Regions from separate parts of the Mesorhizobium sp. C089B genome, predicted to be linked through region 2. Evidence: predicted binding sites of a transcription regulator. Region 2 holds the regulator's gene; each other region holds the start of a gene.
The links. The regulator LexA, encoded in region 2, represses DNA repair genes until DNA is damaged. The targets are predictions, from matches to a motif close to TGTTCNNNNTGTGTTCNG.
Positions count from the first base shown of each region.

Region 1: the regulator LexA is predicted to act here: its motif matches at 6,221-6,238, upstream of NLY44_RS24680 (putative DNA modification/repair radical SAM protein).
Region 3: the regulator LexA is predicted to act here: its motif matches at 2,813-2,830, upstream of NLY44_RS23210 (DNA recombination protein RmuC).

Region 1 covers NZ_CP100469.1:4,983,984-4,991,991, reverse strand. Annotated here, with positions in the region: gene guaD (guanine deaminase) at 1-980, shown strand, start outside; gene NLY44_RS24695 (heme-degrading domain-containing protein) at 1,293-1,799, shown strand; gene NLY44_RS24690 (glycerate kinase type-2 family protein) at 1,968-3,248, shown strand; gene NLY44_RS24685 (UdgX family uracil-DNA binding protein) at 3,515-4,981, opposite strand; gene NLY44_RS24680 (putative DNA modification/repair radical SAM protein) at 4,984-6,219, opposite strand; gene NLY44_RS24675 (glutamine synthetase family protein) at 6,339-7,724, opposite strand; gene NLY44_RS24670 (aspartate aminotransferase family protein) at 7,760-8,008, opposite strand, start outside.
Region 2 covers NZ_CP100469.1:1,405,397-1,413,404, reverse strand. Annotated here, with positions in the region: gene NLY44_RS07110 (IS5 family transposase) at 1-131, opposite strand, end outside; gene kynU (kynureninase) at 274-1,521, opposite strand; gene NLY44_RS07100 (GntR family transcriptional regulator) at 1,689-2,453, shown strand; gene lexA (transcriptional repressor LexA) at 2,659-3,441, shown strand; gene NLY44_RS07090 (ComEC/Rec2 family competence protein) at 3,435-5,891, opposite strand; gene arr (NAD(+)--rifampin ADP-ribosyltransferase) at 6,004-6,420, opposite strand; gene gltX (glutamate--tRNA ligase) at 6,883-8,008, shown strand, end outside.
Region 3 covers NZ_CP100469.1:4,685,669-4,693,676, reverse strand. Annotated here, with positions in the region: gene NLY44_RS23235 (hypothetical protein) at 1-6, shown strand, start outside; gene truA (tRNA pseudouridine(38-40) synthase TruA) at 3-758, opposite strand; gene NLY44_RS23225 (GNAT family N-acetyltransferase) at 770-1,276, opposite strand; gene fmt (methionyl-tRNA formyltransferase) at 1,273-2,223, opposite strand; gene def (peptide deformylase) at 2,229-2,759, opposite strand; gene NLY44_RS23210 (DNA recombination protein RmuC) at 2,863-4,116, shown strand; gene NLY44_RS23205 (class I SAM-dependent methyltransferase) at 4,217-5,023, opposite strand; gene NLY44_RS23200 (GFA family protein) at 5,105-5,509, opposite strand; partial or broken gene NLY44_RS23195 (cation diffusion facilitator family transporter) at 5,587-6,539, opposite strand; gene NLY44_RS23190 (transglutaminase-like domain-containing protein) at 6,652-7,461, opposite strand; gene NLY44_RS23185 (hypothetical protein) at 7,636-7,860, shown strand; gene sugE (quaternary ammonium compound efflux SMR transporter SugE) at 8,006-8,008, shown strand, end outside.

The DNA of each region.
Region 1 (8,008 bases), 3.2 Mb from region 2:
GCCGCCGCATCGCCCGGCTGTTCCTGGACGAGATGGTGCGCCACGGCACGACGACGGTCGCCGCCTACTGCTCGGTGCACAAGGCGTCTGCCGAAGCGTTCTTTGCCGAATCGCATGCGCGCGGCATGCTCAACATTGCCGGCAAGGTGATGATGGATCGAAACGCGCCGGCAGGCGTGCTCGACACGCCGCAATCCGGCTATGACGATACGAAGGCACTGATTGCGGAATGGCACGGCAAGGGCCGCCAGCTTTATGCGATCACGCCGCGCTTCGCCATCACCTCTTCGCCCGAACAGTTGGAGATGTCGGGCGCGCTCTGCCGCGAGCATCCCGATCTGCATATGCAGACGCATCTGTCGGAAAACCACGCCGAAATCGCCTTCACGCAAAAACTCTATCCGCAGGCGCGCGACTACACCGATGTCTACGAGCAGTATGGCCTGCTGGGGCCAAAGAGCCTGTTCGGCCACTGCATCCATCTCTTGGAACGCGAGGCCGATGCGCTGTCGGACAGCGGCTCGGTGGCGGTGTTCTGCCCGACCTCGAACCTGTTCCTCGGCTCCGGCCTGTTCGATTACCAGCGCTTTCGGCGCCGCGACAAGCCGCTGCGCATCGCCGCGGCCAGCGATGTCGGCGGCGGCACCAACTATTCGATGCTGCGCACCATGGACGAGGGCTACAAGGTGATCGCGCTGACTGGCGAAAAGCTGAACCCGTTCCAGTCCTTCTGGCAATTAACACGTGGCAATGCCGAGGCGCTGTCTATGGCGGACAAGGTCGGCACGCTGGATGAAGGCACCGATGCCGACATCACCGTGCTCGACGCCCGCGCCACGCCGGCGATGCGGCTGAGGATGGCGACTGTGGAGACGCTGGCGGAGGAGCTGTTCCTGCTGCAGACGCTGGGCGACGACCGTGCCGTGCGCGAGGTCTATGTCGCGGGGCGGCCGGCCAAGAGTGATATGATCGCGGGTTAGGACTCATCATCCGCGCGGGACAAGATGATGATTGCGCCTGGTTGCCAAGAGGTTCCCCCACTCCGTCGCCGCTTCGCAGCGCCACCTATCCCCCTCCGGAGGGAGAGGAAGGGAGCCTTTGCTTCGGAGGACGGGCGCCGGTTCGGACAGCTTTGCGCCCTTCCTCTACCCCGTCGATCGGGGGAGAGGTGTCGAGAGAAGCTCGACGGAGTGGGGGGGCGATCCTGGCGGGGCAAGACCACCACCGCGACGAGACCTTGACCGGGCGGAGCTTGTCGTACACACGATTTGTGACGATTTCGGAGAACAAAAATGGCCGCCGCAGACGACATCGCTCTGATCCAGAAACAGGAAGAGACGCTGGTCTTCCCGGCCTTCGACGAGGCCGTCGCGTTCAAGGTCGGCGCGGCGATCCGCGAGCGGGCGCTGGCCGAAAAGCTGCCCATCATCATCGATATCAGGCTGTGGGATCGGCCGCTGTTTTATGCCGCGATGCCCGGTTCAAACGCCTCCAACCCCGACTGGGCACGACGCAAGATCAATGTGGTCAAGCGCTACCTCAGGAGCACCTATCGTCTGGTGCTGGAACAGCAGCGACCGGACCGCACCTTCAAGGTCGGCGAGGGGCTGGATATTGCTGATTACGTACTGGCCGGCGGCGGGTTTCCGGTGACTGTAAAGGGTGCCGGCGTCATCGGCGTCATCGCCGTCTCCGGCCTGCCGGAACGCCAGGATCATGGCGTCGTCGTCGATGCACTGTGCGATCATCTCGGCGTCGATCGGACACAATTGGCGCTGCCGCCGGAAGGTAAATCGTGACGTTGGCGCTGCCCCTCATCCGCCTGCCGGCACCTTCTCCCCGTATAGTGACGGGGAGAAAGGACAAGCTCGAGCGCTGGCGATCCCCTCTCCCCGTCTTTCACGGGGTGAGGGTGAGGGGCAGCGCCAACGTTTGCTCATTTTGAAAACCGCCAGTTACGGCCAAGGATAACCGTGCTCGATCCCAAATCCTTTCTCATCTCGATCTTCAATGCCGCTGTTGCCGCTGCCGATCCTGAACGGACCATCAGGGATCATCTGCCGGCCAGGCCCAAGGGCCGCACCATCGTCATCGGCGCCGGCAAGGGCTCGGCGCAGATGGCGGCGGCATTCGAGAAGGTGTGGGATGGCCCGATCGAAGGGCTGGTCGTCACCCGCTACGGCTATGGCGCCAGATGCGAGCGCATCGAAATCATCGAGGCGGCACATCCGGTGCCGGACGCTGCCGGTCTTGAGGCGTCGCGGCGCCTGCTCGAAAAGGTGCAAGGGCTGACTGCGGACGACCTGGTAGTGGCGCTGATATCGGGCGGAGGATCGGCGCTGCTGCCGTCGCCTGCCGCCGGCCTGACGCTCGCCGACGAAATCGCCGTCAACGAGGCGCTGCTTGCCTCCGGCGCGCCGATCGCGGCGATGAACACAATCCGCAAGCATCTCTCGACCATCAAGGGCGGCCGGCTGGCAGCTGCCGCCTGGCCGGCCAAACTGGTATCACTGGTTGTCTCTGACATTCCCGGCGACAACCCGGCGCTGGTGGCCTCCGGCCCGACCGTGCCCGACTCCGGCAACCGCGCCGATGCGCTGGCCTCGATAGCGGCCTACGGCATGAAACTGCCCGACGCCGTCATGGCGCACATCAACTCGCCAGAGGCCGATGCGCCAGATCTGGATGACCAGCGCTTTTCACGCAATGAAGTGCACCTGATCGCCTCGGCTGGCGTGTCGCTGGAAGCGGCAGCCGCTGAGGCAAAACGGCAGGGCATCGAAGCCGTCATCCTCTCCGATTCCATCGAGGGCGAGGCGCGCGAGGTCGGTGGCGTGCATGCAGCCATTGCGCGCGAAGTGGCGACGCGCAACCGGCCGTTCAAAAAGCCGGTGCTGATCCTGTCCGGCGGCGAGACGACCGTGACCTTGCGGGCCCCTGTTGACGGAAAAAGGGGCAAGGGCGGCCGCAACTCCGAATTCCTGCTCGCCTTTGCCATCGGCATCAGCGGCGCGGAAGGTATTCATGCACTGGCCGCCGATACCGACGGCATCGATGGCTCGGAAGACAATGCCGGCGCCTTTGCCGATGGCTCGACTGTCTCGCGCATGCGTGCCGCCGGCATCGACGCCAAGGCGATGCTGGCCGGCAACAATGCCTGGACGGCGTTCAACGCGATCGGCGATCTGTTCGTGCCGGGGCCGACGGGTACGAATGTGAACGATCTGAGGGCAATCCTAATCAGTTAATCTGGCCGTGGCGGCCGAAGTTTTCCAACGTTGGATTCACGACCGTGAAGCCACCCAGCTCCGTCATCCCTGGGCGAAGCAGGAGCGAAGCTCCGTCGCGAAGACCCCTGGGATCCATTCCGTGATGTTAGCCGTCGAGCGCAACGGCATAATTCTGCACCGTAGCAGCGTGCAAACGTCGCGGCATGGATCCTCGGGTCTGCGCTGCGTCGCTTCACTCCTTGCTCCGCCCGCGGATGACGATGTCGCTGAGGCTTTCGCTCATCTCACGACCCCATCAGCCGCTTCACCTCTTTCATATCCTTTAGGAACCGCTCGCGCTCAGCCTCCTTGTCCGTCGGCTCGTGAATGCGCAGGATAAAGGAGGGGTGGATGGTGATGAACACGCGCAAGCCATCCTCGCGTTCGATCAACTGGCCGCGCATTTTCGTCACGGCAATGGCCTTGCCCAGCAGCGACAACGCCGCCGTTGCCCCAAGCGCCACGGCGAGGTCCGGCTTGATCAGCTCAAGCTCCCGGCCGATCCACCAGCGGCAGGCCTGGACTTCGCCGGCATTTGGCTTCGAATGGATGCGGCGCTTGCCGCGCGGCTCGAACTTGAAATGCTTGACGGCGTTGGTGACGTAGACTTTTTGCCGGTCGACGCCTGCGTCATCGAGAATTGCATCGAACACTTTGCCCGCTGGCCCGACAAAAGGTTTGCCGGCGAGATCTTCCTGATCGCCCGGTTGTTCGCCGACGAAGACCACTTTGGCATCATCCGGCCCCTCGCCGAACACGGTCTGTGTCGCGTCGCGCCACAACGGGCAGCGGCGGCAGCCTTTCGCGGCTTCGCGTAGCTCGGAAATGGTGTTGGCGTCATCGTCCGGCGCCTCGGCCGGCTCGCGCTTCGGCCAATGTTTCGCCTGCAGCTTGGCGTGGTGCGGCGCCGGCGTTGTCGGCAGTCTGGCAATCATATCCCTGGCGGCCTCGTCCGCTCCTGCGATCAGATCTGGAATGAGCGAGGCCTCGGGAAGGTTCCGCCAATATTTCTTCGGCATCTCCTTCTGCATCGCCTTCACCTTGAGCCGCGCCGGGTTGAAGATGTTTTCGAAATAGGTCAGCCACAACGCCTCGGTGTCGTCCTGATCGGGTGCATCGCCCTTGGCCGCACCCGGCCCGATCGCCAGCCTTTCGCCGTTCCAGTCGGCGGAGGCATAGGGCGTCAGGATGGTCCAGCGCATGCCGGTGAACCGCCGGACGAAGAAATCCGCGTTGCGCTCGACAATGAAATGCTCCGGCTCGAACCAGGCGACGTAGCGCTCGTTCTCGCCGTCGCCGATCTTCCGGAAGCGTACGAAGGCATGCATCTTATGGCTGTCGCGCCGCACCGCCTTTTCCATGGCTTCGAGCCGCCTGGTGTCGGGATCGGATGCGATCGCCAGCAGTTTCGGCTCGGTGCGCAGGCGCCAAAGCATCCAGTAGAGAAAGGCAAACCGGCCGGGGTCGGAGTGGCAGAAGGCCGTTTCGGCATGGGCGATGAACTCGCGCGGGACGGTAAGCTGCGCGCCCTCTGGCACCGCCGGCAAGGCATCTTGAGTATCATTGGCGTCGGACCCGACACCCCAACTAATATCCTCAGGTCGGACCTCATTCAGCGCCAGACGCCGTGCCGCATCGCGCCAACCGGCGAAATCGGTCTGGCTCGCTAGCCGGACAGTGTATCGGGCAAGGTCGAGCTGGGCCGGCTGCATGGTCAAAACAGAGACAGTTGTTCGCAGGACTTTACGATCGTGTCGCGCAAGCCGGTCTTGTCCGTTAGTCCACCCGGCGACCAGCCTTCGGCGATGATGAAGGGCCTCAGCTTGGCGATCGAATGGCAGATCCGTCCGACATCTTCCAGCCGCATGTGTCGGTGGCGGCGGGTTTCAAGGATCTTCGCCACCACCTTGGTGCCCAGACCCGGAACCCGCAGCAGCGCTTCCCGATCGGCGCGGTTGATGTCGACGGGAAACCTCGCCCGATTGCGCAAAGCCCAGGCGAGCTTGGGGTCAATGGCGAGATCGAGCATGCCGTCGCTGCTGCCGGCGAGGATTTCCGGCTGCGAAAAGCCGTAGAAGCGCATCAGCCAGTCGGCCTGATAGAGCCGGTGCTCGCGCATCAGCGGCGGTTTCTGCAGCGGCAGCGACGATGACGAATCCGGGATCGGGCTGAAGGCGGAGTAATAGACGCGCCGCAGATGGTAGCTGCCATAGAGCCGCGCACTGGTGTGCAAGATGCCGTCGTCGGATGTCTTGTCGGCGCCGACGATCATCTGCGTCGACTGACCTCCGGGCGCAAAGCGTTCGCGCTTCTTGGTCCTCAGCGTCGGCTCGGCTTTTTCCTCCATCTTCCGGCGCAGGTTCGCCATGGAAAGGCGGATCGTTTCCGGCTTCTTCTCCGGCGCCAGTTTCTTGACGCCCTCATCGGTCGGCAGTTCGACGTTGATAGACAGCCGGTCGGCGTAGAGCCCGGCCTGCTCGACCAGTTCGGCCGAGCTTTCCGGAATGGTCTTCAGATGAATATAGCCGGAGAATTTTTCGTCCAGCCGCAGCCGCCGCGCCACCTCCACCATCTCGGCCATGGTCTCGTCGGGCGAACGGATGACGCCGGAGGACAGGAAGAGGCCCTCGATGTAGTTGCGCCGGTAGAAATCCATGGTCAGCTTCACCACCTCGTCGATGCTAAAGCGGGCGCGGCGCACATTCGATGACGAGCGGTTGATGCAGTAGCTGCAATCGTAAATGCAGAAATTGGTGAGCAGGATTTTCAGGAGCGAAATGCAGCGGCCATCCGGCGCGTAGGAATGGCAGATGCCCATGCCTTCTGTGGAGCCGATACCGCCGGATTGGAGCGAATCCTTCTTCGCCCAGCCGGACGAGGCGCAGGAAGCATCGTATTTGGCGGCGTCAGACAGGATTGCCAGCTTTTCACGGACGGTAGGTGCGCTCATCCGTTCATGATATGTTCTTGAAGGCTGCAGCGCCACCTCATTTGATGCAGGCGGCGAAAAAGTAATCGCCGCCTGATCGTCGGGCTAGCAGGACGACTGCCCGAGTTCCAGGCGGTCTCTCAGACCTCATGGAGGTAGAGGTGGTAATCCAGCTCGCTGACGGTGCGGGCGACGCGCAGATACTCCGACTGCTTGATCGCCACGAAGGTGCGATGCAGATCCTCGCCAAGCGCCTCTTTCAGGAAGCTCGATGCCCGCGCCGCCTCGATCGCAGCGCGCCAGTCGACCGGCATGGTCGTGCGCGTGATGGCGGCTTCATAGCCATTCCCAGTGGTTTCGGGGCCGGGGTCGAGGCCTTCATCCAGACCCTTGATGATGCCGGCCAGCACCGTTGCCGCGATCAGGTAGGGATTGGCGTCGACACCCGACGGCCGGTGCTCGATGCGCCGGTTCTTGGCGTCGCCCGCCGGGATGCGCAGCGCCACCGAACGGTTGTTGACGCCCCAGGTCGGCGCCACCGGCGCATAGGACTGCGAGACGAAGCGCCGCCAGGAATTGGCGTGCGGCGCAAACACCAGCATCGATTCGGCCATGGTCTGGATCAGCCCGCCGAGCCCCTGCAGCAGCGGCAGCGACCAGCTTTCGCCGCCAGCCTCGGCAAAAACGTTACGGCCGTTCTTGTCCTGCAACGAAACATGGAAATGCATGCCGGAGCCGGCGTATTTTTCGATCGGCTTGGCCATGAAGCAGGCGGTGACACCATGGCGGCGCGCCTGCGCCCGCACCAGCCGCTTCAACATGACGAGGTCGTCGGCCGCCCGCATGACATCCTTGCGATAGTTCAGCGTCAGCTCGTACTGGCCGGGCGCGTATTCGGAAATCACCGTTTCGGCCGGAATGCCTTGCGCCTTAGCCGCGGCATAGATGTCGGAAAACAGCGGCTCCATGCCGTGCAGATGGTCGACGGAATAGACTTCCGTCTTGGCCGAGCGGCGGCCGTCGAGCACGGCGTCCGCTGGCTTTGCCTTGCCGTCGGCGTCACGCTCATTGGCAAGCAGGAAAAATTCGAGTTCGAAGGCGCCGGCGGGATAGAGGCCCTTGGCCGCCAATATGTCGACCTGCCTGGCCAGCGCCAGCCGTGGGTCCGACGACATAGGCTGTCCCTCGAGATGGTACATCGCCATCAGCAACTGGCCGCGCGGCGGGTTCGTGCCGTAAAGCGGCACCAGCGTGCCGGGGATCGGCCATGCCCTGAGATCGCCGTCTCCAGTCGTCCAGATCAGCCCGGTTTCGTGCACATCCTCGCCGGTGATGTCGAGGCCGAGGATCGAGATCGGCATGTGGCGGCCGCCCTCGAAGATGCTTTTCAGCTCATGCCGGCGCACGATCTTGCCGCGGCCGACGCCGTTGGCGTCGGTCAAGACGATATCGAAGGCTTCGATTTCGGGATGGGCGTCGAGAAAGGCTTGCGCCTCGACGGGCGTCGAGCCCGAAGGTGAAGTCATGATTAGTGTACTCGAGTTTGGCTTGGCAGCTTGTCTCATGCCGTCAGCCTTGCCGCAACCGTGGCGAAGGCGGTGATCAGCCGGTTGACCTGGGCGCCGGTGGTGGCCGGTGAGATCAGCATCATGTTGTGAAAGGGCGCGATCAGCACGCCCTGGTTGACCAGCGCGACATGGATAGCCGCCTCAAGCTCCGGCGCATGGGCAGTCTCGGCTTCGGCGCCGTTCCTGAGCGGGCCAGGGGCGCAGATGAACTCGACGCGGGCGCCGACGCGGGCGACATGCCA
Region 2 (8,008 bases):
CGACCATCCAGACGACCAAGCACTTCATCGCACAACTGCCGGATCGCCCGCAGAGGATGATCCAACGGGATGCGCTTCTCTAACGGAACATAGCTGAAAAGGCTTCCCGGTCCTTCACTACGACCCCGCATCGCAAATCACTCCCGTTGTCAGACGAAAGTGAATCATAAAACAAAGCCAAATGCGACTTTTGCAGCAGCCTGCTAGCTCTTTGATTGACGCAATTTCGGACGGAAAACCGCTTCACACTTTTCCTGAAATTGCTCTAGTTTCTCACGTAACCGCGGTCTTCACCGCGAAGCGGGCGTCCTGCCAGGCGCCGGTGCGCAGAATATCCTCCAGGACTTCGACCGCCTGCCAGACATCGCCATATCCGACATAGAGCGGCGTGAAGCCGAAACGGATGGTCGACGGCGCCCGGAAATCGCCGATCACGCCGCGCTCGATCAGCGCGCGCATCACCTGATAGCCATGCGGATGGAGGAACGACACCTGGCTGCCGCGCTGGCTGCCGTCGCGAGGACTTTCCAGTTCAAGCCCGTAGGCGCCGCATCTGGCTTCGACGAGCTGGATAAACAGGTCGGTCAGCGCGATGCTTTTTCTGCGCACCGCCGCCATGTCGACGTCGTTCCAGATATCGAGCGCGCCCTTGAGCGCCCGCATCGACAGCACCGGCTGCGTTCCGCATAGGAAGCGGCGGATGCCGCTGCCGACGGCAAAGCCCTGCTCGAAGGCAAACGGCCGCGCATGGCCCCACCAGCCGCTGAGCGGCTGGCTGATATCACCATGGTGGCGCTCGGCCGCGTAGATGAAGGCCGGCGAGCCCGGGCCGCCATTGAGGTATTTGTAGGTGCAGCCGACAGCGAAATCGGCATTGGCACGGTCGAGTTCGACCGGCAAGGCGCCGGCGGTGTGGCAGAGATCCCAGATGATCAGCGCGCCGGCGTCATGTGCCTTGCGCGTCAGCGCCGCCATGTCGCGCAACTGGCCGGATTTGTAGTTGACGTGGTTGACCAGGATGACGGCAACGCTGTCGTCGATCAGGTCCTCGATTGCGGCCGCGTCGACGCCCTCCAGCCGCAGCCGCGTTCCCGGCCGGGTCGAGGCGACGCCTTCGGCCATGTAGAGGTCGGTCGGGAAACTGTCGCCCTCGGCAACGATGACCGACCGATTCGGCCGCATGCCGAGCGCGGCGTGCAGCAGCTTGTAGATGTTGATCGAGGTTGTGTCGCAGACCACCGTCTGCCCGTCAGCCGCGCCGATCAGTCGTCCGAGCTGATCTCCCAGTTCCACCGGCATGTTGAACCAGCCAGCCGTGTTCCAGGCGCGAATGAGGTCCTGCGCCCATTCCTGCGTGGCGGCCTGCTGCAGTTCGCTGAAGACGACCGCTGACGCGGCGCCCAGGGAATTGCCGTCGAGATAAATCACGCCTTGCGGCAAGACAAAGAGTTCGCGCATGGAGCGCAGCGGATCGGCGGCATCCATTGCTTCGATTGTAGCGAGATCGGGTGTCGTGCTCATGATCCGGCGCCCCTCCATGGACAAACGCGCGCGGCGGAGCCTGCCGCCCAAACATGCCGGCGATCTTGAGTGGTCGCCCTTGAACTGTCAAACATTATATATAATTCACCCATTGAAAGGCTTTGATATATAATGATCCGCCGAGCGTTTATATCTGATGGATCACGATGCTGGATGACGAGCAGACCTCGAAGACGGAAGCGGCCTATCGCCTGCTCAGGCGCGATATTCTTGCGACCCGGCTGGCGCCTGCCGCGCCGTTGAAGCTGAGCACGCTGCGCAACACCTACGGCATCGGCTGGACGCCGTTGCGCGAGGCGCTGTCGCGGCTGGAGGCGGAACGGCTTGTGACCGCCATCAGCAACCGCGGGTTTGCGGTCGCTCCCGTCTCTCGGGCGGAGCTCGAGGATTTGGCGCGTGCGCGGCTGGTGGTCGAACTGCCCCTGCTGGTGGAATCGATCGAGGAGGGCGACCGTGAGTGGGAAGACGCGGTCGTTGCCGCCCACTATCGTCTCTCACGGTGCGGGTCTGTTCTCGACGATCCATCGGATGATGCGGTCGACGCGTGGTACGAAAAACACGATGCCTTCCATGCGGCGCTGCTCAGTGCCGCGACATCCAGCTGGCTGCTGCGCTTCAATGCGACGATTTCCGACCAATTGCATCGCCATCACCGCTTTCTGGGTCTGGCCCCGACGCTGCGCGCCGCCGCCGGCCGCACGGATGGCCACCGGAAGGCCGTGGCGGCCCTGCGCGACGCCGTGGCGATCGAACACCATACCGCCCTGATGGAAGCGGCCCTCGATCGCGACGTCGAACGTGCGAAAACTCTGATGACCGCTCACATCGGCTACACGCTGCAGGTCTATGCCCAGAGTGAACCCGGCGCGGATGCTGCGCAGCCCCATCCGAAAAGGAAGCGGCGATCGTAGCCGACGACGCAGGGCACTTTGTCTTCGTTTCACCCCGTTGCCGGCCAACGACTACGAGCGCCGCTCGCGGTGCCGAACGTCACGCTGAACAAAACGTCAACACATTCATTAAACTTTAAAAGGTTGCGGAACACAACTGGAACAGATAGTGTTTGTTCTGGGTTTGTTTTTTCTGATTCTGGTTTCAGAACCCCTGGGGGCCGCGATGCTGACGCGCAAACAACATGAGCTTCTGATGTTCATCCATGAACGCCTGAAGGAGAGCGGAATCCCGCCGTCCTTCGATGAGATGAAGGAAGCGCTTGACCTCGCCTCCAAGTCCGGCATCCACCGCCTGATCACGGCGCTTGAGGAGCGCGGTTTCATTCGCCGGCTGCCGAACCGGGCGCGCGCGCTGGAAGTGCTGCGGCTGCCCGACTCGATCGCACCAGGCCTCAATGCGGCGAGGAAGTTTTCGCCGAGCGTCATTCAGGGCAGTCTTGGTCAAACCGGCCAAGGGCAAGGCGGCCAGGGACAAGGCGCGATGGGCCAAGGCGGTATCGGCCGCCAGATCAAGCCGGGCTCGCCGTCGCGTTCGATGTCGGCCGGCAATGACGACGCCGTTTCGGCGGTGTCGATCCCGGTGATGGGACGCATTGCTGCCGGTGTGCCGATCGACGCCATCCAGCATCAGACCCATTCGATCTCGGTGCCGCCTGACATGATCATGGGCGGTGAACACTACGCGCTCGAGGTCAAGGGCGATTCGATGATCGAGGCCGGCATTTTCGATGGCGACACGGTCATCATCCGCAATGCCGACACAGCCAGCCCCGGCGAGATCGTGGTGGCGTTGGTCGACGATGAGGAAGCGACCCTGAAACGCTTCCGCCGCAAGGGCGCCTCGATCGCCCTGGAAGCCGCCAACCCGGCCTACGAGACCCGCATTTTTGGACCGGACAGGGTGAAGGTGCAGGGCAAGCTTGTCGGATTGATCCGGCGCTACTGAGCCGGCTTGGGTTTGTACTTTTCACGCTGGTTGTAAGGCGGCAGGCCGCGCGCTTCGCGGGAGAAGCGGCGCTGCTCGTGCCAGGGGCGATACGGCTTGTCGACGGCGAAGCGGATGGTTGGCGCTGCAGCTGCCGATTGCGGATCGAAGAAGACGGCGGCGCTGCCGTCGCGGGCCAGCTGTTTCTTCGTCACGACCAGCACCAGCGGGTCGCGGCACGGATTGTAGGCCGTGGCGTCATCGATGACGATCAGGCTAGCGAAGGCACAGGCCGGCCGCGCCGTCTTGCGGTCTTTGGCAAGGGCTACAATGGCTCCGGAAGGGTGTCGGGCGATACAGAGATCGCCCATGCAATAGAAGGGCGACCCGGGCGGCAGATCGAGCGGATCGAGATCGAACCGCGTATCTGTTGCCTCGAAAATCTCGGGCGGGATAATGGTTTCGGCCCGCAGCGCCCGTTTCCAATTGTCCGTGGTGAATTCGTTGGAGCGTTCGCGGTTGAGGGCGAGTTCGCCGCCACCTATCGGCATGGCCACCAGATGTGCGTCCTCGGATATGAGCACGTCGGGCGTAAGCACCTGCGGCACCGTCAACAGGCCGGCCAGCGCGAAAGGCACGGCCGCCAGCCTGAGCCAGGTGGTGGCCATGGTGGCGATGACGAGGGCGACCGCCACCAACAGCACCGAGCGGATGGAGATCAGCCCGACGGCGTCGACCGGCGAGCGCTCGGAAATCCAGGCCGATATAGCGATCATCGCCATCAGACCCTTGCCCATCACATAGAGGAACGGCCCGTCGGCGCCGAACGGCATCGCCAGTGCGCTGAGCACGGCAAAGGGCATGACGATCAACGAAACAATCGGCATCACGGCCAGATTGGCGATCAGGCTGAGCGGCGACACACGCTGAAAATGCCAGATGGCGAACAGCAAGGTTGCACTGCCGGCGATGATCGAGGTCATGGCGAGGCCGCCCATGGCCAGCGCGAATTTTCGCGACAGGAAGCCGACGAAGGAGCGCTTTGCCAGCGGCGTTCTCACCTTGTCGGCGCGGTAATCGGCCCAGCCGGCATAGGCGCCGACAAGGGCGGCGGTGGCGGCAAACGACATCTGGAAGCTGGGACCGACCACCTCGTGCGGCGACACCAGGATGACGGCGATGGCGGAGATCGCCAGATTGCGCATGGTGAGTGCGGCGCGATCAAACAGCACGGCGACAAGCATGACCGCCAGCATGATGAAGCTGCGCTCGGCGGCAACCACGACGCCTGAAATAACGAGATAGGCGGCGATGGAGACGAGTGCTGCCACTGCTGCATATTTCTTGACTGGGCGGCGCGAAGAGAAATCGGGAAACAGCGCAAAGGCGCCACGCAGCAACGCCATGATGGTGCCGGCAACCAGCGCCATGTGCAGGCCGGAGATGGAGATGATGTGGTAGATGCCGGTGCGCCGCATCGCTTCGTTGACCTCGTCCGGGATGCCGGCGCGCACGCCGACAATCAACGCCGCGGCAATCTCGCCTTCGGCGCCGCCGATCTTGCCCCTGATATGGTCGGCAATGTTTTCGCGCGCGTTCTCGATTGCCGAGGAGAGCCGTGCGGTCAGCGGCGGCGGTCCCTGCGTAGCAATGGTTTTCGGATTGCCGAGAAAGAAGCCGCTGCCGCCGATGCCGGTGAAATAGCTGTCGAAGGAGAAATCGTAGCTCTCCGGCCGCACCGGACCGGTCGGCGGCAACAGCCTGGCATAGCCGGTGATCAGGGAGCCGGCGGTCATATCGGCGGGAACGGTCCGCGCCGAGAGCCTGACCCGCTCCGGGGCGTAGCGCAGCTTGGGGTAAGCGGTCGAAACCACGTCGAGCGTCAGCCTGATGCGCCCGCTCTCCATCTGTTCGAGACTGACGACGCGGCCGGTCAGCCGTGTCTGGATCTCGGAGCCGAGCATCTGCGTTCCGGCGCGCCAGGTCTCGACCTTGGCGGCGACGACGCCGAGCGCGCACAGCATCGCGGCCATGCAGAACAGATGCGTCCTCGGCCGAGGTCGCGTGGCGACAGCGCAACATGTCGCCAGCACCACAATGGCGATTGGCTGCGCAAAGCCGGGCTCGCCGGCCAGCGAGAAATAAATGATGACGCCGGCCGCCAGGAAAACCGGCACCAGCAGGAAGGCGACGCCCCGGTCGAGCTCCGTGTTGGCGGCCACGGCAAGGCTGCGGCGGAGCGCGGGCCATGACGGACGGCGAAGCCGTCTGCGCAGACGGGCGATAGATCCGGGCGCTGTGGCTTGCGCCGGCAAGGCGTGACCGGGCAGCGCAGGCGCGACGCCGGGATGCGGCTCCGGCAGCGCGAGGGGCAGCGGCTCGGCATAGGGACTATCGGCAAACAGCGAGCGTTCGCTGACGCTTGCCTCGGCGCCTTCGCCTTCCTTCGTGCCCCGGCCACGTCCAGCCATCGGGTCTGCCCCTTGCGCCCCAGACCTCCTATGCTACATGAACGCGCAAAGCGCGAAAGTCCGTGCGGTCGCGTCCACCGCGCCGGAATTGACCATCACTCGCCAAGGACGCTCAATCCTCAATCATATCCCGGCCCTCCGCCCTCAGGCGAGCAAGCCCATCGTGCATTGCCTTCAATTGTTCGGGTGTATGACCCTGCCATTCAGCGAGCTCCCCCAGGATGAGTAACGGATCACGGGAGCGGTAGGATTTCGTCGGATTGCCGGGAAATTTTTTATCGGTCAGGTTAGGGTCATCCATGAAAAACCCCGTCGGCTTTACGATGTAAATCCTTCGACGACCGTCACCCGTTGCAAGCTCTGCTCCCCAGATGGCGGCTTCCAGTGTCTGGGTGAAATAGATCCATGACAGTGGTTTACCTCTGAAATTGGAAGGGTGGCCGACGCTCAGCAGATCCCCGGGTTTCAAATCCGCCCGGGTGCCATGGTAGAACGGATCACCCTCCGTATGGTCAGCGTTTCTGGTCATCGGTAGTCCTTCTTTCAATCATGCTTCCTTAGTGGCGAGACCGGACTGCACACAGTTGCGGTGTTCACGATAATGATTGCAGAAAGGTCAATATGCGTGACCAAGCCAACGCTGTCACGGCGGCGTTGTAGTCGGGCAGTGCCGCCTCCGTGAAGAAATGTCCGCTCGTCAGAGGAGGCTACCACCGTCGCAGCGATGTTCCAGGCACTGTGACGGACGCTGCAGCCGAATGAAACCCAGACATTGACGCTGCTGCCAAATGAGGTTGCGCGGAGGTGCGAACAGATTTTGTGCTACAAGGCTCCGGCGCCCGTTGACGCAACCGATAATTGGCGACGTGCCCCGGCCTCATCCAGCCATCGGGTCTGCCCCTTGCGCCCCAGACCTCCTATGCTACATGAACGCGCAAAGCGCGAAAGCCCGCGCGATCACGCCCCGCTTTCCAAGGTTCCCGAGAGTTCCATGTCCGACACGGTCGTCACCCGTTTTGCCCCCTCGCCCACCGGCTATCTGCATATAGGCGGCGCGCGCACCGCACTGTTCAACTGGCTGTACGCCAAGCACACCGGCGGCACGATGGTGCTGCGCATCGAGGACACCGACCGCGAACGCTTCAACGAGGCGGCGACACAGGCCATTCTGGATGGGCTGACCTGGCTCGGCCTTTCCTGGGACGGTGAGGCCATATCGCAGTTCGAGCGCGCGCCACGCCACCGTGAGGTGGCCGAGGAGCTGGTGCGCCTGGGCAAGGCCTATTACAGCTACGAGACCCCTGCCGAGCTCGAGGCGATGCGCGAGGCCGCACGCGCCAAGGGCTTGCCGCCGCGCTACAATGGCGCGTGGCGCGATCGTGCCCCCTCGGAGGCGCCTCCCGGCGTCAAGGGCGCCATCCGCATCAAGGCGCCGACCGAGGGCGAAACCGTGGTGCACGACCGTGTCCAGGGCGAGGTGCGCTTCCCCAACAAGGACCTCGACGATTTCATCATCCTGCGCTCGGACGGCAATCCGACCTACATGCATGCCGTCGTCGTCGACGACCATGACATGGGCGTCACCCACATCATCCGTGGCGACGACCATCTGACCAACGCCGCGCGCCAGACGGTGATCTACAACGCCATGGGCTGGGACGTCCCGTCGATGTCGCATATCCCGCTGATCCACGGCGCCGACGGCGCCAAGCTGTCGAAGCGGCACGGCGCACTCGGTGTCGAGGCTTATCGCGCCATGGGCTATCTGCCCGAGGCACTGCTCAACTATCTGGCGCGGCTCGGCTGGAGCCATGGCGACGACGAGATCATGTCGATCAAGGACATGATTTCGTGGTTCGACATCGGCGATGTCAACAAGGGTGCGGCGCGCTTCGACTTCGCCAAGCTCGAGTCAATCAACGGCGCGCATATGCGCAAGATGGCCGATACCGAGCTGTTCGAGATTTTCGTCGCCACTCTGCCATACCTCGAAGGCGGATCTGCTATCGCCGCCCGTCTCGACGACGCCAGGAAGGCGCAGCTGCTGGCCGCCTTGCCGGGCCTGAAAGAGCGCGCCAAGACGCTGGTGGAACTGGCCGATGGCGCGGCCTTCCTGT
Region 3 (8,008 bases), 3.3 Mb from region 2:
GCTTAGAACTTTTCCGCATAGTCTACACCGACGAGAAAAAGCCCGTCGGGCGGCGCCACCTGGCCGCAGGCGGCGCGGTTTTTCGCAGCGAGCGCGGCCTTGAGGTCCGCGGCGGTCCAGCCGCCGTCGCCGACGCGTTTCAGCGAACCGACCATGGAGCGCACCTGGTTGTGCAGGAAAGAGCGCGCCGAGGCCCTGACTTCGATCAGGTCGCCCTGGCGGCTTACATCGAGCCGCTCCAGCGTCCGCACCGGACTGTTGGCCTGGCATTGCGTCGAGCGGAAGGTGGTAAAGTCATGTCGGCCGAGCAGGACTTTCGCCGCTTCGTGCATGGCGTCCGCATCGAGCCGCTTCGGCACCCACCAGACCTTGCCCTTTTCCATCGCTGCAGGCGCGCGCCGGTTGAGGATGCGGTAGAGATAGTGGCGTCCGGTGGCCGAGAAACGGGCGTCGAACTCATTGGGGACAACCGTGGCCTGCAGGATGGCGATGCGCGCGCCTGCCGCCTGCAGGTGCGCGTTGACGGCGTCGCGCACCTTGTCGTTTGGCCATGCCTTGGCGAGGTCGACATGCGCCACCTGGGCGGTCGCATGCACGCCGGCGTCGGTGCGGCCGGCGGCGCGTATCCGCACCGCCTCACCGCAAAATTTCTCGATCGCCTGCTCTATCGCCTGCTGCACCGAAGGCTGATCCGCCTGGTGTTGCCAGCCGGCGAAGAGGCTGCCGTCATATTCGATATCGAGACGAAAACGCGGCATACACCCTTCGTTCAGGCGGCGAGTGCGGTAAAGGCCTGGGCGTAGACCAGTTTGCCTTTTTCGGGTGCGTCACCCCAGGCCAGCGCCTGCAGCGCTTCGCCCTGATATTCGCTCTCGAACTTTTCGGCGCGCGCATGGCTGTAGCCGAAGCGGCCGTAATAGGCCGGATCGCCCAACACAACGGCGAGCGTCTCGCCGCCATCCCTGAGGCGGATATGCGCTTCGCGGATCAGCGCACCGCCAATGCCCGAGCCGTGGAACGAAGGTTCCACCGCCAACGGCGCCAGCGCCACGGCTGCGAACTGCTTGCCGCCGTTCTGGACGAACAGCCTGGAAAACAGGATGTGGCCGACCACCTGGCCGTCTTCTTCCGCCACCAGTTCGACAACGGCGTCGCCGCCGGTGACCAGAGCGTCGACCAGCCCGGCCTCCGCCTGCTGGCCGAATGCGTGTTCCTCGACCAGGCGTATGGCCTCGCGGTCCCGCGGCGTCGCGCCGCGTATCGACATCATGCTCATGAGAACTTCATTCCTTTTTCGATCTTGGCCCCGCGCAGAAACTCCTGCGCGGCAGCAGGCTTTCCGCCCGCCCGTTGAACTTCGACCAGCCTGACCGCGCCCGACCCGCAGGCGACCGTCAGCCGGTCATCGAGAATTCCTCCCGACTCGCCCATGCTTTCAGAAAGCGTGCCTTCCAAAAGCGTCGAGCGAAGCAGTTTCAGCCGTTCCGTGCGGCCGCCGATGTCGGCCTCGCACCAGGCGCCCGGGAATGGCGACAGGCCGCGAATGTGATTGTGGACCTCCGCAGCCGGGCGCGTCCAGTCCACACGTGTCTCCGACTTATCGATTTTCCTGGCGTAGGTCACCCTGTCAGCCGCCTGCAAAGTCGATGCCAGGGTATTTGTCTCCAATCGGGACAGCGCTTCCACCATCAGCGTGGCAGCAATATTCATCAAGCGGTCGTGCAGATCGCCGGCCGTCATGTCGGGCTCTATGGCGCATTTTTCAACCAGTGCCACCGGACCGGTGTCCAGGCCCTCTTCCATGCGCATCACCATCATGCCGGTTTCGACGTCGCCGGCCATAATGGCGCGCTGGATGGGAGCTGCACCACGCCAACGCGGCAAAAGCGAGGCGTGGCCGTTGAGGCAGCCGAGGCGCGGAGCCTCCAGAATACCCTTCGGCAACAGCAAACCATACGCGACGACGACCGCGACATCGGCACGCAACGCATGGAAAGCAGCTTGCTCGGCCTCGCCCTTCAGCGACAGCGGCGTGCGCACTTCGATGCCCAGCCGCTCAGCCTCGCGCTGCACCGGCGACGGTGTCAGCTCCAGCCCGCGGCGGCCCGCGGCGCGCGGCGGCTGGGTGTAGACGGCTGCTATCTCGTGCCCGGCCTCGGCAATCGCGCGCAGCACCGGCACCGAAAACTCCGGCGTGCCCATGAAGATGACGCGAAGCGGCATCTTCCCTATCCCACCAGCTTGCCCGGCGCCTTGTCCTTGGCGAGCTTCTTGAACTTCTTGACCACCATGTCGCGCTTCAGCTTCGAGATGTGGTCGATGAACAGCACACCGTTGAGATGGTCGATCTCGTGCTGCAGGCAGGTCGCCATCAGGCCTTCGGCCTCGATCTCCTGCAGCTTGCCGTCGCGGTCGAGATATTTCACGCGCACCGAGGCGGGACGCTCGACCTCGGCGTAATAGTCCGGGATCGACAGGCAGCCTTCCTCGTAGACCGAGCGAGCGTCGGCGCTTTCGAGGATTTCGGGATTGATGAAGACATGCGGCGCCGGCGGCTCGTCTTCCTTGGCGAGGTCGATGACCAGCATGCGCAGCGGCTCGCCGATCTGGATTGCGGCCAAGCCGATGCCCGGCGCATCATACATCGTCGCCAGCATGTCGTCGGCCAGTTTGCGCAAAGGCGCGTCGACACGTTCGACCGGTTTGGAAACCTGGCGCAGGATAGGATCGGGAAGGATGATGAGCGGCTTGATCGACATGGCGCCTCACCTAAAACGTCGCAGGAGAAGCGTCAACCGGTGCGAATCGGTCTCGTTCACGTTTTGATCTGTGCCAGGTCTGCGAATCGGCTATGCTGGCGGGATGAACGACCTGAGCACCATCCTTTCCGAACCCGTTGCCCGGCTTGGCGCCACGACGATCACGCTCGGCCATGCACTGGCCCTCGGCGCGCTGGTGTTTCTCGGCCTGTTCCTGGCGCTTGTCGTGGCGCTGTGGCGATCGGCCAAGGCGCGCACCATCGCCGCGGCGGAAGCCGCCGACCACGCCCGCGACGCCGAGGCGCGGATGGCCGGCATTTTGCAAAGCCAGGCCGAGATGCAGGGCCGCATGGGCGCCATCGCCGACGTGTTCGGCGCAAGGCAGGCCGAACTCAACCAGTCGATCGGCCAGCGCCTCGACGCCATGACCGGCAGGCTCGGTCAAACCATGACCGAACAGACCAAATCGACGCATGAGAGCCTCGCCAAACTGCAGGAACGGCTGGCGGTCATCGACACCGCGCAAGGCAACATTCAGTCGCTGGCCGGCCAGGTCGTGCAATTGCAGGCGATCCTGTCCAACAAGCAGACGCGCGGCGCCTTCGGCCAGTCGCGCATGGAGGCGATCGTCGCCGACGGCCTTCCGATGGGCGCCTACGAGTTCCAGGCAACACTGTCAAACGGCAGCCGTCCCGACTGCCTGGTCAGGATGCCGAACGGTGCGCCGCAGCTTGCCATCGACGCCAAGTTTCCGCTGGAAGCCTGGAACGCCATCCGCGCCGCCGATGGCGCCGAACAACAGAAGATCGCGGCCCAGGCTTTCCGCCGCGACATCGAAATTCACGTCCGCGATATCTCGGAAAAATACCTGATCCAGGGCGAGACGCAGGACACCGCCTTCATGTTCGTGCCGTCCGAATCGGTGTTCGCCGAAATCCACGAGAATTTCGACGCCGTGGTCCAGAAGGCGCACCGGGCGCGTGTCATCATCGTCTCGCCGTCGCTTTTGATGCTGTCGATCCAGGTCATCCAGGCCATCCTCAAGGACGCCCGCATGCGCGAACAGGCGCATCTGATCCAGGGCGAGGTGATCCGGCTGATGGAGGACGTCGCGCGCGTCGACGAACGCGTGCGCCGGTTGCAGACGCATTTTGGCCAGTCGGCCAAGGATATCGACGAGATACTGGTGTCGACGTCGAAGGTCACCAAGCGCGGCCAAAAGATCGAAGCGCTGGAGTTTGGCGAAAACGAAGCCGAAGTGCGCGGTGGCGGACCCGCCAAGGCCGAAGCCGGGGTGCGGGTGGCGGATTCCAAGACGGGGCAGCTCAGGCTACGTGTCGTCGAAGGCGACGATTAAAGTGCGTCGCGCTGAAACGGATTCATACGACGCGCTTTAAGTCTTTGTTTTGATGAATGTCGTTGTCCCAGAACCGCGGCTCACTTCTGGGCAACATGCATTAGACCGTAGCCACCATCACGTGCGCCTGGATCTTGGCCGCAACCTCGCCGCTGCCGTGTCTGGCTGCAATCACGGACGCAGCGTGATCGGTTGCGGCTTCCAGTTTTCCTCTGGCCTCGATTTCGTTGCGAAGCGGAGTTCCCTGGCAATAGGCAACCGCCGGAAGGCGCGGCGAGGAGGCACGGCTTTGTTCGGCCCTCGTGTCGATCACCACACGGGAGAAACCTGCGACTTCCAACTCGCCGCGGATCAATGCAGTGTCATTGTAGCCGTGCGGCGTGCGGGCGAGAAAGCGGGGCGGATCGTTCGGAAAAATCTCCGCAAGAGCATTCGTCACATCATTGGCGAATACATTCTCTTCGATGCGATCCCACACGTTGAACAGGAAATGGCCGCCGGTCTTCAGGACCCGCTTTGCTTCGCGATAGCCGGCGGCTCGGTCGGGAAAGAACATCGCGCCGAACTGACAGCAAACGAGATCGAAAGCCGCATCTTCGAACGGCAGCGCCAGAGCATCCGCCTGACGCCATTGTATGCGACTGTCGGGAGCTTGTCGCGAGGCCGCGTAGTCGAGCATAGGCTGGTTGAGGTCGGTCACGACATAGCTTGCGCCAGGGGACAGTTTTGGCGCCAATGCGCGGGTAACAACGCCGGTGCCGGCGGCGACTTCCAGGACGGCGCCGGGCGACAAGGACGCTGCCCGTCGTGCCAAATCCGCGGCGAACGGCTCGAAGATCAGCGGCACCATGTAGCGGTCGTAGTTTTCCGGAATCGAGCCGGCAAACACTTTGTCCGTTTCCGACATTGCTATCCCCCGCCATCCGTTTGATGGCTAGCCTAGCACATTATTGGCTGGTTTGGGCCGCGTTTAACCGGGAGGCAGGTGCTACTGCGCCTCTACGATGCTTACGCCCTCGAATTCCGGAAGCCAGTGCAGGGCCGATCGGTGCCATTTCTGTTGGGTCGGAACGAGATCCTCGCGTTGCCGCGCGGTCCCCGCCCTGATCCCATAGACCTTCGGCCCGTCGCCAACCGACGTTGCGTAAAGATGCGAACCGCAGTCGCCGCAGAACGCCTGGGCACGCTTGGCGCCGCTCGATCCCGTCTTGATATAGACCTTCGGTGTGCCCTTGGTGATCCTGTAATGATCCTCAGGCGCGGGAACAGTGACACGAAAGGCGGTGCCGGTCAGTTGCTGGCAGTCGGTGCAATGACAGATAGAGGTCTTTTCCGGGTCGACGTCTGCTTCATAAGTTATGGCGCCGCAATGGCACCCACCATCGATTTTCATGGTTGATTCTCCGAAATCCGTCGGGTGATCTTAGCGGGACCAGGCGATGGGGCCAACGGTGCACTGCTGGTCCAGAACTAGTCCGACGCCGCCTCGACCTGCTTGCGCCGGTGCTCCCACGTTCCGGTCGTCTGCGGCTTGACGAACAGTCTGGTGATCTCCGGCATTTCTTTTTCAAGAGCGCCTCGATGCGCTCGACACAGGCTTCGATCTCAGGCGCCGTCAGATGGTCCTCGAATTCGATGCTCAGCCCAGCGACGATCTGTTGCGGGCCGAGATGGACGGTGAGAACGCCGTTGGCCCGCTGCACCGCCGGATCCTGCTGGGCGATGGCCAGCACCTTGGCCTGCACTTCCGCCGAGGCCGGCTCACCGATGAGCAATCCCTTGCTTTCGCGCGCCAGAAAGATGGCGGTGGCGCCGAGGATCATCGCGATGCCGATCGAGGCGACGCCGTCGAGTTCGGGCATGTCGAGGAGTTCGGCCGCCAATATGCCGGCGAAGGCGACGAAGAGACCGAGCAGGGCGGCGCTGTCCTCGAACAGGATCGTGTAGACGCTCGGATCCTTGCTCGATTGCACGGCCTGCAGCCAGCCTTGCTTGCCCTTCTGCTGGCGGAACTCCTTCAGCGCCACGTACCAGGAGCTGCCCTCGAACAGCATCGAGAGGCCAAGCACGATGTAGTTGATTTTGGGATTGGCGACCGGCTCAGGCGCCATGATGTGGACGACGCCTTCATAGAAGGACACGCCGGCGCCGAGCGCAAAGACGAGCAGGGCGACAATGAAGCTCCAGAAATACAGCTCGCGGCCATGGCCGAGCGGATGCGTGCGGTCCGGCGGACGGGCGGCGCGGTGCATGCCGTAGAGCAGCAGCCCGCCATTGCCGGTATCCACCAGCGAGTGCACGCCTTCCGACAGCATCGCCGAGCTGCCGGTGAAGAAGGCGGCGACGAATTTGGTCACAGCAATAGCTAAATTACCGGCGAGCGCCGCGTAGATGACCGTCTTCGACCCGCCATGCGCTGCCATGCTGTCCCTCCAAGGCGCCCAATGTAACGGCCTGCCGCCGAGCTCCACAGGCATCACAACGCACGAATCGCCTGGTCGTTCAGGTTGAAGGCCAGCTTGCGGAAAGACGCCCCTATTCGATGATCTCGTCCGTCCACACCTTGAAACCAGCCAGCGTGCCCGGTCCGAAGATGTGGGTCAGCGGCACGTCGGCGGCGTCGCGACCCGACGCGATCAGGATGCGGCCGATGCGTGGCGAATTGTTGCGCGGGTCAAAGACATGCCAGCGGCCACCGAGATAGACCTCCATCCAGGCTGCGAAATCCATGCTCGCCCACGGTTTGGGCAGGCCGATGTCGCTGATGTAGCCGGTGCAGTAGCGGGTCGGGATGTTTAGCGCACGGCAAAAGGTGACGGCGAGGTGGGCAAAGTCACGGCAGACGCCGCTTTGCTCGCGATAGGCTTCCGCCGCGGTGCGGGTCGGCCGCGCATTGCCGTAGCTGAAGACGATGTGGTTGTGGACGAAGTCGCAGACCGCCTGGACGCGCGCAATGCCAAGCGGCGTATGCCCGAACAGCCGCCAGGCTTCGCTGGCCAGCAGATCGCTCTCGCAAAAGCGGCTGGGCAACAGGAACAGCAATGTGTCCGACGGCAGGTCGCGCACCTCATGCTGCCAGGCCATCAGGTCGCCCATCTCGAAGGTACCGGGGTCGCGGATTACCGAATCGGTGCCGAAGGTGAAGCGTCCGGGCGGGGCGACGAAACGGTTGCACCAATTGCCGAAACTGTCGCGGTAGCTCTGGATCGGCACCGGCGGGTTGGAGGTCAGGAAATCCGGGCGCTCGAGATCGGAGGCCCTGGAGTAGTGGACGTTGAGCATCGCGATGAGCGGCGTTTCCTGCGGAAAATCGAAACTCATCTCGCTGCCGATGCGGATTCGCATTGTCGTCCTGACCGCACTTCCTGATCATCGCCGGGCGAAGGCATGGCCGATGCTGCAGTGCGAAGGCGACCATGGCACGGACCGGAATGGTTTACGAGCAAATTAGAAACCGGTTGAAAGCGGCCCGCCGGCGCCGGCGACGGACGCCCGCCCCCTTGCAGTCCGGCGTTTCTCTTGTTTCACTTGGCCTCCCAGCAACTGGAGGAACGAATCATGGCTAAAGGTGCGATGAAGGCGGGCAAGGAAGCTCGCAAGCCGAAAAAAGACGCCAAGAAGCCCGCAGCGGCTCCGGCACTCAAGGCGCCGCCCGTCAAGGCGATGAGGCTCAAGGAAAGTAAGCCCGCCTCGGAAGATCTTGGACGGTTGAAATCCGGACAACCGTTTCGGCGCAGATTTTGACACCGGCGGCATGAACGATGCGGCCGGTGTTTTTGTTGATCGCACCGGCGCAGCCGCTTATACCGAAGCGGCGAGGACGACCTCGCGCCTTTCTCAAAAGTCCGGCCGGGACGCCCCGCCATCCTCATGGAAGGAGTGCATCCCGATG